Regions from separate parts of the Corynebacterium ciconiae DSM 44920 genome, predicted to be linked through region 2. Evidence: riboswitches for the same ligand, from Rfam matches in the RefSeq annotation. Region 2 holds a riboswitch; the other holds the start of a gene.
The links. Region 2 has a riboswitch for thiamine pyrophosphate ahead of CCICO_RS07235 (thiamine phosphate synthase). Riboswitches for the same ligand answer to the same signal wherever they lie in the genome.
Positions count from the first base shown of each region.

Region 1 (7,347 bases), 460 kb from region 2:
CGGCCTTGGTGGTCAAGATAGCTTTCCACTGCGAAGCGCTGGGAGGGGTCGCGGTACGCGCCCAAGGGATTTTCCCCGTGTTGGGCGGTGGTGCCGAAGCGCTCGTCTATTTCCAGCTCGCCGCGGTAGGTTAGGTGCGCCAGTTTCCTTGCGGTGGTGAGCCCTCGCTCGGGACGACGCTCAGTGGTGTAGTAATCCCCACCGTTCCAATAAGGGTCATGGGTGATCGACGCAATCTGGATTTGCTGCACCCCGATTTGCCAGGCGCTGGCCCGCGGGGACACCGCCACCACGAGACAAGCCTGCACCATCTCTGGGTAGAGCAGCGCCCACTCGAGGGTGCGTGCGCCACCCATGGAGCCGCCGGCCACCGCCCGCAGGTGGGTCACACCAAGATGATCGAGTAGCAGCTTTTCTGCGTGTACGAGATCCCGAATCGACAGCGCCGGAAAGCGCGAGCCCCACGGTACGCCCTGCGGATCCAGAGAGGAAGGCCCTGTGGAGCCTTGGCATCCGCCGAGCGCATTAGTGCAGATGATGCAGTACTCGTCGGTATCGAAGGCGCGACCTGAGCCGATGAGCCCGCCCCACCAGTCGGCGGCGTTGGCATCGCCGGTTAAGGCGTGCTCGACCAAGATGATGTTGGAACCATCGGAGCGGGGCTCGCCGAAGCGCATATAGGCCAGCGAGATCGGCAGGCTGATACCGGCCTCCGTGCGATATTCGCCGAGGGATACGGTGTGCAGCTGGCCGGGGGCTCCTAGGTTCAACATCGTGGGGTCCTCGAGTATGTCTCCGCCGTGGGTTTAAGCTTCGAGGGCGGCGAAGCCACGCTCGAGATCTGCGATGATGTCGTCGATGGCTTCGATACCCACCGAGAGGCGGATGGTGGACTGGCTGATGCCGGCCCGGGCAAGGCCTGCCTCATCGGACTGCGAGTGTGTCGTCGATGCCGGGTGGGCTACTAGGGAGCGCACGTCGCCGATATTGGCCAGGTTGGAGTGCAGCTGCAGGGCATCGATGAATGCCCACGCCTCTTCGCGCCCGCCCTCAACATCAAAGGACAGTACCGATCCGGTCGTGCTGAGTCCGAGCTTCTCGGCGGTGGCGTGGAAGGGCGAGGACTCCAAACCGGCGTAGTTAACCTTGGTCACCTTCGGTTGGGACTCCAAGAACTGGGCCACCGCGAGGGCGTTGGAGTTGTGGCGCTCCACGCGCAGGCCAACGGTGTCGAGGCCCTGGGCGGTAACCCAGGCGTTGAAGGGGGAGGGGGCGGCGCCGGTATCGCGCAGCAGACCCACCCGAGCCTTGAGCCCGTAGGCGGCCGGCCCCAGATCCACATAACGCAGGCCATGGTAGGCGGGATCGGGGGTGACGAAATCGGGGTACTTCGGCTCGCCGTTGTGCTCTACCGACCAGTCGAAGGAGCCGCCGTCGACAAGCACTCCGCCGAGGCCGGAACCATTGCCGGTGTAGAACTTGGTCAGCGAGGCCACCACCACATCGGCGCCCAGCTCGAGGGGGCGCACCAGCGCTGCGGTAGCCACGGTGTTATCCACAATCAGCGGCACCTTATGCTCATGTGCCACCTCCGCAACCGCGGGGATATCCAGCACATCGGCTTGCGGATTAGCGAAGGTTTCGCCGAAGAATGCCACCGTATTGTCCTGCGCGGCGGCCGCCCAGGAAGCGGGATCGTCTGGATCCTCAACGAAGGTGACGTCGATCCCCAGGCGCGGCAAGGTGATCTGGAAAAGAGTCTCGGTGCCGCCGTAGATGCGCGGGGAGGAGACGATGTGGGAACCGGCGCGGGCCAGGTTAAGGATCGCGGCGGTCTCGGCGGCCATGCCCGAGGCGAAGAGTACGGCGTGCGCTCCGCCCTCGAGGGAGGCCAGGCGCTCCTCGACGGCGGCCACCGTGGGGTTAGTCAGGCGGGAATATACCGGGCCTTGATCGGAGAGATCGAAACGGGCCGCGGCGTGGGCGGCATCATCGAACACATAGGATGAGGTGAAGTACAGCGGCAAGTTGCGCGCGCCGGTATCGGAATCCACCGGCTGGCCGGCGTGAATCGAGCGGGTGGCAAAGCCCCAGTCGGCGGCGTTGTCATTGTTGTACTTAGGCATTGATGGTTCCTCTCATCATGGGGTTTTAGAGTGGGCCACAACGCGGAGGCGGTTCGAGCAATCCGCCGAAAGAACACCAATCAGACAGCTTCGCCGCGTAGGAGGAACCATAGGCCGCGGCGAGCGCTTGAAAAGAAATGACTTCCCAAGTGTCCGCAGAAGAAAGCGGGTCGCATCGAATCGTGAGCGCCCCGCGTTGCGTTGTCAGCCACTCTAACGAACAGCTCGGTCTACAGCAAGGATTTTAGGGCGGGATGAGCGTGGGTTAGGGGCGCTGAACAGCGACATTGAGATAGACAGCTTGGTATGTGAGTTAGCTCATTTTGGGGGTGATGGGAGGGGAAACACCCCGCCGTGGCCGGTGGCGGCGAGGCCACTGTGGCTGCGACGGGGCGTCGATAAGCGTGCGCTCGAGGAGACTAGGAAGAAGCCTCACTGATCGGCAGGTAGACGCGCTCACCCTGCTCGGTGAACTCGTCCGATTTCTCCTTCATGCCGGCCTCAATAGCCTCGGCTGAGGTGAGCCCGTGCTCCTGGGCATAGTCGCGCACGTCCTGGCTGATCTTCATTGAGCAGAACTTAGGGCCGCACATCGAGCAGAAGTGCGCCGTCTTTGCTGGCTCGGCGGGCAGGGTCTCGTCGTGGAAATCCAGTGCCGTATCGGGGTCGAGGGCCAGGGCGAATTGATCGTGCCAGCGGAATTCGAAACGGGCAGTGGATAGGGCATCATCACGCTCCTGGGCGCGCGGGTGGCCCTTGCCGAGGTCCGCGGCGTGGGCGGCGATCTTATAGGTGATCACGCCCGTCTTAACATCGTCGCGATTTGGCAAACCCAGGTGCTCCTTCGGGGTGACATAGCACAGCATCGCCGTGCCCGCCTGGCCAATGATCGCAGCGCCAATAGCGGAGGTGATGTGATCGTAGCCCGGCGCGATATCGATGGTCAGAGGCCCCAAGGTGTAGAAGGGGGCCTCATCACACCACTGCTCCTCCCACGTGACATTTTCTGCCACCTTGTGCATGGGGATATGGCCGGGGCCCTCAATCATCACCTGCACGCCGCGGTCGTGGGCGATGCGGGTGAGCTCGCCCAAGGTGCGCAGCTCGGCCAGCTGGGCCTCGTCATTGGCATCAGCGATAGAGCCCGGGCGCAAACCATCACCAAGGGAAAAGGTGACATCATAGTGGGCGAGAATATCGCAGAGCTCCGCGAAGTTGGTGTAGAGGAAGGACTCGCGGTGCTCTTTCAAACACCACGCCGCCATGATCGAACCGCCGCGGCTCACAATGCCCGTGACGCGCTCCGCGGCCAGGGGAATGTAGCGCAGCAGCACGCCGGCGTGCACCGTCATGTAATCCACGCCCTGCTCGCATTGCTCGATGATGGTGTCGCGGTAGATCTCCCAGGTGAGCTTGGTGGGATCGCCCTTCACCTTCTCTAGTGCCTGATAGATCGGCACCGTGCCCACCGGTACGGGGGAGTTGCGCAAAATCCACTCGCGGGTTTCGTGGATGTTATCGCCGGTGGACAGATCCATGATGGTGTCCGCGCCCCAGCGGGTGGCCCACACCATCTTCTCCACCTCCTCCGCGATGGAGCTGGTGACCGCGGAATTGCCGATGTTCGCATTCACCTTCACGGCGAACTTCTTGCCGATGATCATCGGCTCGATTTCCGGGTGCTTGTGATTGGCGCAGATCACCGCGCGGCCCGCAGCGACCTCCTCGCGCACCTCCTCTGGGGTGAAGCCCTCACGGTGGGCGATATAGGTCATCTCCGGGGTGATAATGCCGGCGCGGGCCCAGGCCAGCTGGGTGCGCACCAGCCTCTCTGGGTGTGCGTCAGAGGCCGGTGCGGGGGCGGGGGTTTCCCACTGCTCGCGCAGGGGCTCTAAGCCTTTTTCCAGATCCAGCTGTGGATCCTGCTCGGTGTAGATGCCGGAGGTGTCATAGACCTCGAAGTTCTCGCCGGTGGTCAGCTCGATGGCGCGCGCCGGGATGCGCATGGTGGTGGTGGATCCATCGGTGTTGGTGTGGGTGACCTCGCGGTAGCTCTTGTGGCTGCGGTAGATCGGGCCGGTGGTCAGCTCCCCTGGCTGCGGGGCGGCGCTGCGGGCCTTCTTGGCTGCGGACAGACGGGTGGCCATGAAAAAAAGTCCTTCCTTCGCTGGCATTATCCAGACAGGTTCATACGGTCGACCCATGCGCTGGGTCCTCTCAGCGCGCAGCCTCAGCGCGCTCCCGTGGGTATGACGTTGTATTTACTCAAGGCTATAACACCGAGATGCTTTTGTCCTACTTTTTTGATTCACCCCTGTCTATACCCCTGAATCCCTGCAGAAATAGTTTTAGGGGGTGGCTAACTTACTGGTTGGTAGGAAATTAAGTCACACAGGGCTAGGCTTCGGTGTAACACCAGTAACACAGCTGACGTGAAAGTAGTGCCGGTTACATCGCCGGCGCTTTCGTTAGGGCGAGGCGCAGCGCTCATGCAGGGCGCATATGTTTGCCGCAGCCGCCGAGGCTAGGCCGCAGCCGATGATGTTGAGCCGCAGCCGCTGGCGCGAAACTGTGGTGCGCCCGCCGAACCGAATCGCCGAAGAGAAGGAATACACATGGCTTCATCTCGAACTTTCCGCCGCCGCATGGGCGCAGTCTGTGCAGGGGTTGTTACCCTCGCCGCTGCCCTTGTTCCCAGCGCGCAGGCTGCTATCTCCGTCAATGATGAGGGCAATCACGGCCCCACCCAGCCCAACCTGGCCGCCGCCGCGCTCGTGCAAATGCAGAATCCCAGCATCATGCCCGAGGGGGTCAACACCGGGTGCGTGCCCGAGGATGGCCGCAATCCCGTGGTGCTCATTCACGGCATGAACTCCAACCCCTATGGTTCCTTTGCTTCGCTCGGCCCGGCGCTGGCCGGCGATGGCCGCTGCGTGTACGCCTCCACCTATGGCAAATACGACGGTCCGCTGCCCGTCACCTCCAATATCGAAGGCATCTACGGGCTCAAGCCCGCCGCCGAGTCGCTCGCCGAAATCACCGCTGACATCGAGGCAGTCAAAGCCCATACCGGAGCACAGCACGTGGATCTTGTGGGTTACTCCCTCGGCGGGGCGCTAGCCACGATGTATGCCAAGCAGGCCGGAGCTGAAGGTGTGGGCACCGTGGTCACCCTCGGCGGCGCCATTCACGGCACCAGCTTGCTGGGGCTGTCGCGCTACGCCCAAGAAGCCAACGCTGCCGGCATGCCCGTCTATCCCGCCGCGGATTCCATCTTCGGCGAAGTGGCCAAGGAGCTGCTTGCTGGATCCGACACCATGAACGCCCTCGCCGACGGCGGGGTAGAGGCAGAAGGGGTGAACTACGTCTCCATCTCCTCGCGCACTGACATGGTGGTCACCCCACTGGCCAACTCTCAGTTCACCGGCCCCAACGCCACCGCGCTGGTCCTGCAAGACGGCTGCTCTCAGGACATGTCCTCCCACCTTGGCCTGCCCTTCTCTCCCCGTGCAATTAGCCTCACCCGCCAAGCTCTCGGTGCCACAGTAGACGCCGCCTGCGGGCCCGGGCTGATGCTCTCTGCAGACATGAGCGGCATGGGCTCGAGCTATGACCACCGCGATATCGCAGCACCCTTCAGCTCCAGCTAGCTTAAGCCTCGCGCAAGCTGCTTGAGCAGGGCGATCGCCCCCATACCCAGTGAGAGGTATGGGGGCGTTGCTATGTCGGCATAGGGGGGCGCCCGATAAGGCTGTTGGCTCAGTACATACACAGGAACGCATCCGGGGCGTGATTTTCATTCACTGCCAGCAGTGGGGTGGGCGAGTGGCGGCCGGTTTTTAATATTCCGGATGAAATAGCTGTATCCAGCTTGGCAAAAAAGGGGTGGGGGTGGTGTATATACCCCTTCGTGGGAAATTAAATAAGGCAGAATTAGGCTGCGGTTCGACGTTAAAAGCCCAGCTCAAGGGGGGGGTAAGTGTCGGCTTTTGTGTTGGCACGATCTCCGCTGTGAGCATTCGTTTAGAGAATCGTGAAAAAGGACCAGCCATGGCTTTATCCCGCCAATTCTGCCGCCATCTCAGCACTCTCTGTGCTGGGGTCATCACCCTCACCGCTGCACTCGTACCCAGCGCCCACGCTGCCGTCTCCGTGAGCGACGAAGGCAACCACGGCCCCGCGAAACCGAACCTGGCCGCCGCGGCCTTCACCCAAATGCGTAACCCGAGCGTGATGCCGGAGGGCGTGAACACCGGATGTGTGCCTGAGGATGGCCGCAACCCCGTGGTGCTCATCCACGGCATGGGATCCAACCCCTACGGCTCCTTCTCGGCGCTGGGGCCGGCGTTGGCTGCCGATGGCCGCTGCGTCTATGCTCCCACCTTCGGCAAGTACGAGGGGTCTCGCCCGTTGATCTCTAACGTGGAGGGGGTCTATGGACTCAAGCCAGCCTCGGAGTCCTTGGCTGAGATTTCTGCGGACATCGATGCCATCAAAGCCCACACCGGGGCGGCACAGGTAGACATTGTGGGCTACTCCCTCGGCGGGGCGCTGGCCGCAATGTATGCCAAGCAGGTCGGCGCCGAGGGAGTGGGCACGGTGGTGACCATCGGTGGTGTCATCCACGGCACCAACCTGCTGGGGCTTTCTCACTTCGTGCACGAAGCCGAAGAGGCTGGTCTGCCCATGTATGAGGCCTCTGACCGGCTGCTCGGCGGGGCAGCCAAGGACCTCCTCGAGGGCTCCCACGCCATGGACACTCTCGGTGATGGGGGAGTAGAAGCCGAGGGCGTGAACTACATTTCTATTTCCTCCACCTCGGACATCACCGTCACCCCCTTGCAAAACTCCCAATTCCATGGGCCCGGCTCCACGGCGATCGTGGTGCAAGACGGTTGTTCTAAGGACCGCTCCTCGCACATCGGCCTGCCTTATTCGCCGCGCGCGATCAGTCTCACCCGCCGAGCACTGGGGGCAGATGTAGAGCCTGTCTGCGGATCCGGCGCACCGTCTTCCTCCGAGCGCTCCAAGGACGAGAACACAGAGGCAACCCCGAACAACGCTGCCGCTGAGGACGACACCGCAGAAAGCAGCACTGCAGACGATGCTGCGGAGGAGGGCTCTGCGGGCAGCAACGGCGAGCCTGCAGACGATACGAACGCCGATAGCTCGAGCGACTCGCCTGCTACCACCGAGGCCGAGGGGAAAGACACGCACGCAG
Region 1 covers NZ_CP047189.1:2,090,562-2,097,908, reverse strand. The annotation lists gene metX (homoserine O-acetyltransferase MetX) at 1-773, opposite strand, end outside; gene CCICO_RS09180 (O-acetylhomoserine/O-acetylserine sulfhydrylase) at 807-2,126, opposite strand; gene thiC (phosphomethylpyrimidine synthase ThiC) at 2,546-4,273, opposite strand; TPP riboswitch at 4,269-4,381, opposite strand; gene CCICO_RS09170 (esterase/lipase family protein) at 4,742-5,776, shown strand; gene CCICO_RS09165 (esterase/lipase family protein) at 6,177-7,347, shown strand, end outside.
Region 1: it holds a riboswitch for thiamine pyrophosphate, as region 2 does, so the genes downstream of both, thiC (phosphomethylpyrimidine synthase ThiC) here and CCICO_RS07235 (thiamine phosphate synthase) in region 2, are expected to answer to the same signal.

Region 2 (7,347 bases):
AGTAGTGGCCCTCAGGCACTTCGATGGGGCCGAAATACGCGCCGCCGCAGGCATCTGAGCCGTTCGCGGTATCCACCGGATAGGTGGGCGGATCAAGCACATAGGAATCATCCACCTTGGCGCCATCAACCATCACTCCAGGATCACCCTCCTGGCAGGAAACCGTCTGGCCGCCCGTGGCAACGATGCGTTTAACCATGTCGTTCTCATCTGGGGCCACCACCCCAATGAAGGCACCGATATTCTGCAGGCCGCGAATCAGCGTGTTGGACGAACGAGTAGATACGAAGTTCTGGTTCCACGACTCTGGGCCCTTGAACACCACCACATCGCCCTGTGAGGGCTCGGTGAAATCATAGGTGAGTTTGTCCACCACAATGCGATCGCCGGTACAGCCGGGGCAGCCGTGCAAGGTGGGCTCCATAGAAGCCGAAGGAATGAGATAGACCCGCCCCACGAAGGTTTGAAGAACAAAGACGATCACCAAGGTCACGGCGATCACCAGCGGGATCTCGATGTACCACGGCTTGCCGGTGTCTTCGTCCTGCTCCTCGTCCTCGCCCGAAACATCCTCGTCGGCGACGGCGGTGGACTCCTGAGCAGCGGGATCCTCAGCATCATCTGGCTGTGGATGCTGCGAACGCTCCGTCTGAGGCTGAGCCGAGCTAGCGGTGTTTGAAGCCGCCTCCTCCTTCGGCGCTGAAGGCGACGTCTGCGAATCGGACGGGGTCGCATCTAGCTCGTGATCGGGGCGCTCAGTCATAGGGATAGATACTAGCAGCCGCCGCCCCAAGTCCCAGTCCGCCAAGGTTCGACCGCCCGCGGTAGCCTTGCCCATCCGATCCGAGATGCTGCACGTAGGGTGCAGGAAAGAAAAACCGGCCCCTCGCCTACCCTTGAGGTGGCGAGGAGCCGGTGCCGGAGACGGCGCGCTAGTACTAGCGGCGCTCCTTGATCTTGGCAGCCTTACCGCGCAGATTGCGCAGGTAGTAGAGCTTCGCACGGCGAACCTTACCGCGGGTGATCACGTCGATGTGATCGATGTTCGGGGAGTGCACCGGGAAGGTACGCTCCACACCGATGCCGAAGGACACCTTGCGGACGGTGAAGGTCTCGCGGATGCCGCCGCCCTGACGACGGATCACAACACCACGGAAGACCTGGACGCGCTGGTTGCCGCCCTCGATGATCTTCACGTGCACGTCCACGGTGTCACCGGGACGGAAGGTGGGGATGTCGTCGCGCAGCGATGCTGCATCTACCTTGTCGAGAATGTTCATGAAACAATCCTTATATTTCTTGTGCTGAATAGAGGAACCTAGCGGCCTTTCCCCACGTGCCGGGGCGCTCGGCTGGTTCGTATCCGAGACAGTGACAGAAGCTGCCAGCTCAGAGGCAGACAACTTTCGAGATTATGCCACGCTTAGTGGGCGAGAACAAATCACCGCTACGCTTCATTCTCCCCGCGCCCGCGGGCACCCTCGCTTCTTTGCTCGCTATCCTTTAGTGGCATGAACCAGCATCTTCCTCGGCGCCCCTTCGTCACTGCCTACCTTGTGCTCCCTTTGGTTGTGCTGTTGCTTTTTGTCGCGTGGGGCCTGCTCGTTCTTCTCCCTGCTCTTCCCTCAACCGTCGCCTCCCATTGGGGCTGGTCGGGCGCTCCCGACGGGTTTAGCTCCCCTAGCTCGCTGATCGTTCAGATGGTTGCCCTACTCGGTGGAATCGCGGTGGTGATGGGCGCGGTGTCTGTTCGGATGCGTCTATCCAGCCTCGGCGCCTCGGCTGTGCTGCTGACTGGATTCACGCTGGCGCTGCTGCTGGACGTCCTGTGGCCCCAGCGCGGGCTGAGCGAACACCAGGTACAAGAGTTTAGATCCGCCTGGCTTCCTGGCCTACTCACCATGATCGTCTTTGTTGCCGCTGCAGCTTTACTAAATCGCTGGGTGCGGCGGGCAACACTGGCGGCACTCGAGGAGGATCATAGGCAGCTCCTTAGTGGCTCGCCTCGGCGCGTCTGGGAGGAACACAGCCGCCGCATCCCCTGGTGGATCCTCGCGCTCGCCGTGCCCGGCGCGGCGGTGGGGTTTCTCTCCCCTGCTGCGGCCATTCTGGTATTGGGGCTGATGTGGCTCAGCATTGAATCTGGAGCTCTGCTGAGCCCCCTGCGCCTTGAGCTTTTCGACGCCGCGCTCGTCCTGCGTTCCCCCGAGCCCATGGTGTATGCCCTTCAGGACATCCACCGTGTCGATGCCCTGAAGCACATCGGTTTCTGGGATGCCGGCGGCTACGGGATTCGGTACACCGGATCAGCGGTGTTCATCATTCCCCACGCCGGTAACGCCATCCGGCTGCACACCGACACGCAGCCGGTGAGCATCGTCGTGCCAGACGGGCAGGCCGCAGAGATTGCCGCGGAGATCAGCGAAATGATCAAACCCGAAGGATCGAGCGCGTAAACTGTGGCCCATGCGCGGGTGCCCCTCGCCGCGTGCGGCGCACAGGGGCTGAGATGAGACCGCTAGAACCTGCTGTGGTTAGCACCGACGAAGGAAGCATGAATATGGGCGTAGCCGTTGATTATCGCTGTTATCTTGTGAGCGCCGCCGACGATCCCACCCGAGTAGTAGACACCGCGGTGCGCTGCGCCCGCGCCGGGGCTGGGGTGGTGCAGGTGCGTTCAAAACCTATTTCTGCCCGTGATCTCTACCAGCTCAGCCGCGCCGTGGCGCTGGCCGTGCACGAGGTGGCACCACACACGCGCACGCTGGTGGATGATCGTCTCGATGTGGCTCTTGCGTTGCGCGACGAGGGGGTCCCGATCGCGGGGGTGCACCTAGGCCAGGATGATATTCCGGTGCGCGCCGCGCGAGCGTTGCTGGGCGATGATGCCATCATTGGGTTGACCACCGGCACGCGCGAGTTGGTGGCCGCAGCTAATGAGGTGGCTGATGTGATCGACTACATCGGCTGCGGACCCTTCCGCCCCAGCCCCACCAAGGATTCTGGGCGCGCGCCCATTGGCCTCGAGGGGTATCCGGACCTCGTTCAGCTCTCTGCGCTACCGGTGGTGGCTATTGGAGATGTCCAACCCAGCGATGCCGAAGCTCTCGCCGCTACGGGCGTTAATGGGGTGGCGCTCGTGCGCGCCTTGCATCACGCTGAGGATCCCGGCGCGGCGGTAGCTCAGGTGCTGCGGGGGTTCAACCGTGGCTAAGGTAACGATCATTGGGGCCGGGATTGTTGGCCTTGCTACAGCGTTCAGTCTCACGCGGCGCGCTCATCAGGTGCGGCTGATCGATCCCTCCCCTGCCTCTGGGGCTACCCACTATGCCGGTGGGATGCTCGCCCCGGTGGCGGAGGTGCAGTATCGCCAGGAGAAGCTGTTTCCGTTGATGAAGGACGCGGCCCGCTATTGGCCTGAGCTGATTGCCCATCTGGCCGAGCACACCGCGCTTCCATTGGGCTTCGATGATTCCGGCACGCTCGTTGTGGCCGCCGATCACGCCGATGGCCAGCACCTTGAGGAGCTCGCGCTGTATCAACACGCTTTCGCTATGCCGGCTGAGCGCATCACCACTCGCCAGGCCCGCACCGAAGAGCCGGCGCTCAGCCCTCGACTCACGGGGGCGGTGAGTATCCCAGGAGACTTTCAGATATATCCCCGCGTGTGCGCCGAGGCACTGCTCGACGCCTGCCGCACGCTGGGGGTTTGCCATATCGCCGAGGCTGTCACTCATCTCAAGGCCGCGGAGCGGGTCACCGCGATCCACACCACTGAGTCGGTCTATGAGGTAGATGAGGACGAGCAGGTGGTTCTGGCCGCAGGCCTCGGCGCGGGTGAGATCACTGGGTGGGATAATCCGCTGCAGCTGCGTCCTGTCTACGGCGATATTCTGCGCGTGCGGGTTCCCGCCGCCCTGCAGCCGCTGTGTACCAAGGTGGTGCGGGCCTTTGTGGAAGATCGTCCCGTCTACATCATTCCGCGTGCGGTGGATCAGACCATCGCGATCGGCGCGAGCACCCGCGAGGATCATCTGCGCGAGCCGAAGGTGGGGGCTGTTTATGATTTGCTTCGCGACGCCATCCGCATCCTGCCCGGCCTCGAGGAATGCGAGCTCATCGAGGCCGCCACCGGTGCTAGGCCCGGATCTCCCGATGATCTTCCCTACCTCGGCCGCGCCAGGGCCAGAAATCTCATTGTCTCCACCGGCTATTTCCGCCACGGTATTTTGCTCAGCTCCTGGGCCGCACGCCGCACCACCGAACTAATTGAAGGCTTAGCCCCGGAGGATCTACAGCACTGCGATCCCTATCGGCACGAACGATCACACACCTTGTGAGGAGTACCCCATCGCTATGTTCACCCTGACGATCAACGACACCCCCGAGAGTTTCGCCTCCCCCACCACCGTGGCGGAGGTGGTGCAGCGCCACACCGGCTCGACCGAGACCGCAGGCATTGCCGTGGCTGTGGATGCCACGGTGGTGCCAGCCGCAGACTGGTCTGACTACACCCTTCAGGCCGATCACACCGTTGATATCCTCACCGCCGCTCAAGGGGGCTAAGAGATCATGCTGCGTATTGGTAAACACGAATTTTCCTCGCACCTGATCATGGGTACCGGCGGCGCCACCTCCCATGAAATCTTGGAGCAGGCGCTGGTGGCCTCTGGCACGCGCGTGACCACGGTGGCAATGCGGCGTCACGCCGGCCGCACCCACTCCAGCGGGGAATCTATCTTCGAGCTTCTCACCCGCCTCAATATCGCCACCTTGCCCAACACGGCCGGCTGCCGCACCGCCCGGGATGCGGTGCTCACCGCCAGGCTTGCCCGCGAGGCCCTCGGTACCGATCTCATCAAGGTAGAGGTGATCGCCGATGAACACACCCTTCTGCCGGATGTGGTGGAAACTCTCGACGCCTGCGAGCAGCTTCTGCTCGAGGACTTCACCGTGATGGCCTACACCTCGGACGATCCGGTAGTCGCCCAGCGCCTCGAGCATATCGGGGTGCATGCCGTGATGCCGCTGGGATCTCCCATCGGCACCGGGCTAGGCATTGTCAACGAGCACAATCTAGAGCTGATCTGCTCCCGCGCGAAGGTTCCGGTGCTTCTCGACGCCGGAGTCGGCACCGCCTCGGACGCAGCCCGCGCCATGGAGCTCGGCTGCGCAGGGGTGCTCCTAGCCTCAGCGGTCAACCGTGCCCAAGATCCCGTGGCCATGGCCACAGCAATGAAGCTCGCGGTGCAGGCCGGAGCCCATGCGCGCGCCGCTGGCCGGATCCCGCTGCGCCGCCACGCCCAGGCATCCTCCTCCTTTGAGGGCTTGGCCAGCTGGGCCGATACGGTGCTCTAGCGCCCTAGAACCCAGCGCGCTTCAGGGCATCGGCCATCGCCCCGCCGCCGGCGTTTTGCTGGGTGGATCCGCCACGGCGCTTCTTATTACCCGTGCCTCGCCGGGCACCGGAACGCCCGCGGGATGCCGAGGAGGCGCCGTTGGTGTCTTTGCCGCGGCGCTCGGTGGGCTGCGAGGTGGCGTCGTCAAGCCGCAGCGTCAACGAGATGCGCTTGCGGGGCACATCGATATCGAGCACCTTCACCTTCACCACCTCGCCGGAGCGCACCACCTCGTGCGGATCGGAAACATAGCGATCGGACATGGCAGAGACGTGAACGAGGCCGTCGTGGTGCACACCCACATCCACGAAGGCGCCAAAGGCGGCAACATTCGTCACGGTGCCCTCAAGGATCATGCCGGCTGAGAGATCACTGATCTTTTCCACCCCTTCCTTGAAGCGGGCGGTGGTGAACTCGGGGCGAGGATCGCGGCCGGGTTTGTCCAGCTCCGCAAGGATGTCCGTGACGGTCGGCACGCCGAAGCGCTCGTCGGCGAAATCCTCCGGGCGCACGGTAGAGAGTACCCGGCTATTGCCGATGAGCTCGCCGATACTCAAACCGGTGGACTCGGCCATGCGCCGCGCCACGGGATAGGCCTCGGGGTGCACAGCGGAAGAATCGAGCGGATCCGCGGCGCCGTGAATCCGCAAAAAGCCAGCAGCCTGTTCGAAGGCCTTGGGGCCTAGCCTCGGCACCTTCTTCAGCTGCGCCCGTGAGCTGAAGCTGCCCTCCTGCTCGCGATAGGCCACAATGTTTTTCGCCACGGTGGACGACACCCCAGCGACGCGCTCCAACAACGGCACCGAAGCGGTGTTCACATCCACACCCACGGCGTTGACCGCGGACTCCACCACCCCGTCCAAGCTGCGGGCCAAGGCCACCTGGTTCACATCGTGTTGGTACTGACCGACGCCGATGGACTTCGGATCGATCTTCACCAACTCCGCCAGGGGATCCTGCAAACGGCGGGCGATGGACACCGCCCCACGCAGAGAGACATCCATGTCCGGAAACTCCTTCGCCGCCAACTCCGAAGCCGAATACACCGAGGCCCCCGACTCGGACACCACCACGGGGGTGGGGCGGCGACCGCCTGCTGCAACGATCATCTCGGCGATCTCGCGGGCGAGGGTGTCCGTCTCGCGGGAGGCGGTGCCATTACCCACCGCGATCAGCTCCACCCCGTGCTCAGCGCAGAGCCCAGCCAGCTCGGCGCGGGCGGCGTCCCAGCGGTTCTGGGGCTGGTGTGGGTAGACGATCGTGGTGGCCAGCACCATCCCAGTCGCCGAGACCACCGCCACTTTCACCCCATTGCGATAGCCCGGATCCAGCCCCATGGTGGCGCGCTGCCCAGCAGGGGCGGCCAGCAGCACATCGCGCAGATTGGTGGAGAACACCTCCAAAGCGCCCTGCTCGGCGGTCTCCTTCAGCTTCATGCGCGCATCCAGCGATGCCGAGACATACAGCTTGGTGCGCCACGCAAAGCGCACCGCCTGGGCCAGCCAGGCGTTCTTCGCCACGGGGATGTCCATGGCGGCGGCCACCATGGCCTCGTAATCCTCGTCCGAACCGGCGTCGATGCTGAGCGTGAGCACTCCTTCCTTCTCCCCGCGCAGCAGGGCAAGGATGCGGTGGCTGGGCAGACGACGCAGCGGCTCGGAAAAATCGAAGTAATCCTTGTATTTCGCCCCGCTGTCCTCGGCGCCGGCGTTCACACTCGCCGTCATCACTCCGGTGCGGAACACGCGCTGGCGAACCTCGCCCACCAGATCGGCGTTGAGGGCGCAGCGATCAATGAGGATCGCGCGGGCGCCATCGAGGATCTCCTTCTCGCCCGGGAAGTCCTCGCTGGTGTAGCCGCTGGTATCCACCGGCGCCTCGGGGTGGGCCAGGATGGTATCGAGAAGCGGCTCGAGCCCAGCTGCCCGCGCCTTGTCCGCTTTGGTGG
Region 2 covers NZ_CP047189.1:1,634,200-1,641,546, forward strand. The annotation lists gene lepB (signal peptidase I) at 1-763, opposite strand, end outside; gene rplS (50S ribosomal protein L19) at 939-1,280, opposite strand; gene CCICO_RS07230 (DUF1648 domain-containing protein) at 1,512-2,456, shown strand; TPP riboswitch at 2,461-2,569, shown strand; gene CCICO_RS07235 (thiamine phosphate synthase) at 2,561-3,214, shown strand; gene thiO (glycine oxidase ThiO) at 3,207-4,340, shown strand; gene thiS (sulfur carrier protein ThiS) at 4,357-4,566, shown strand; gene CCICO_RS07250 (thiazole synthase) at 4,573-5,358, shown strand; gene CCICO_RS07255 (Tex family protein) at 5,363-7,347, opposite strand, start outside.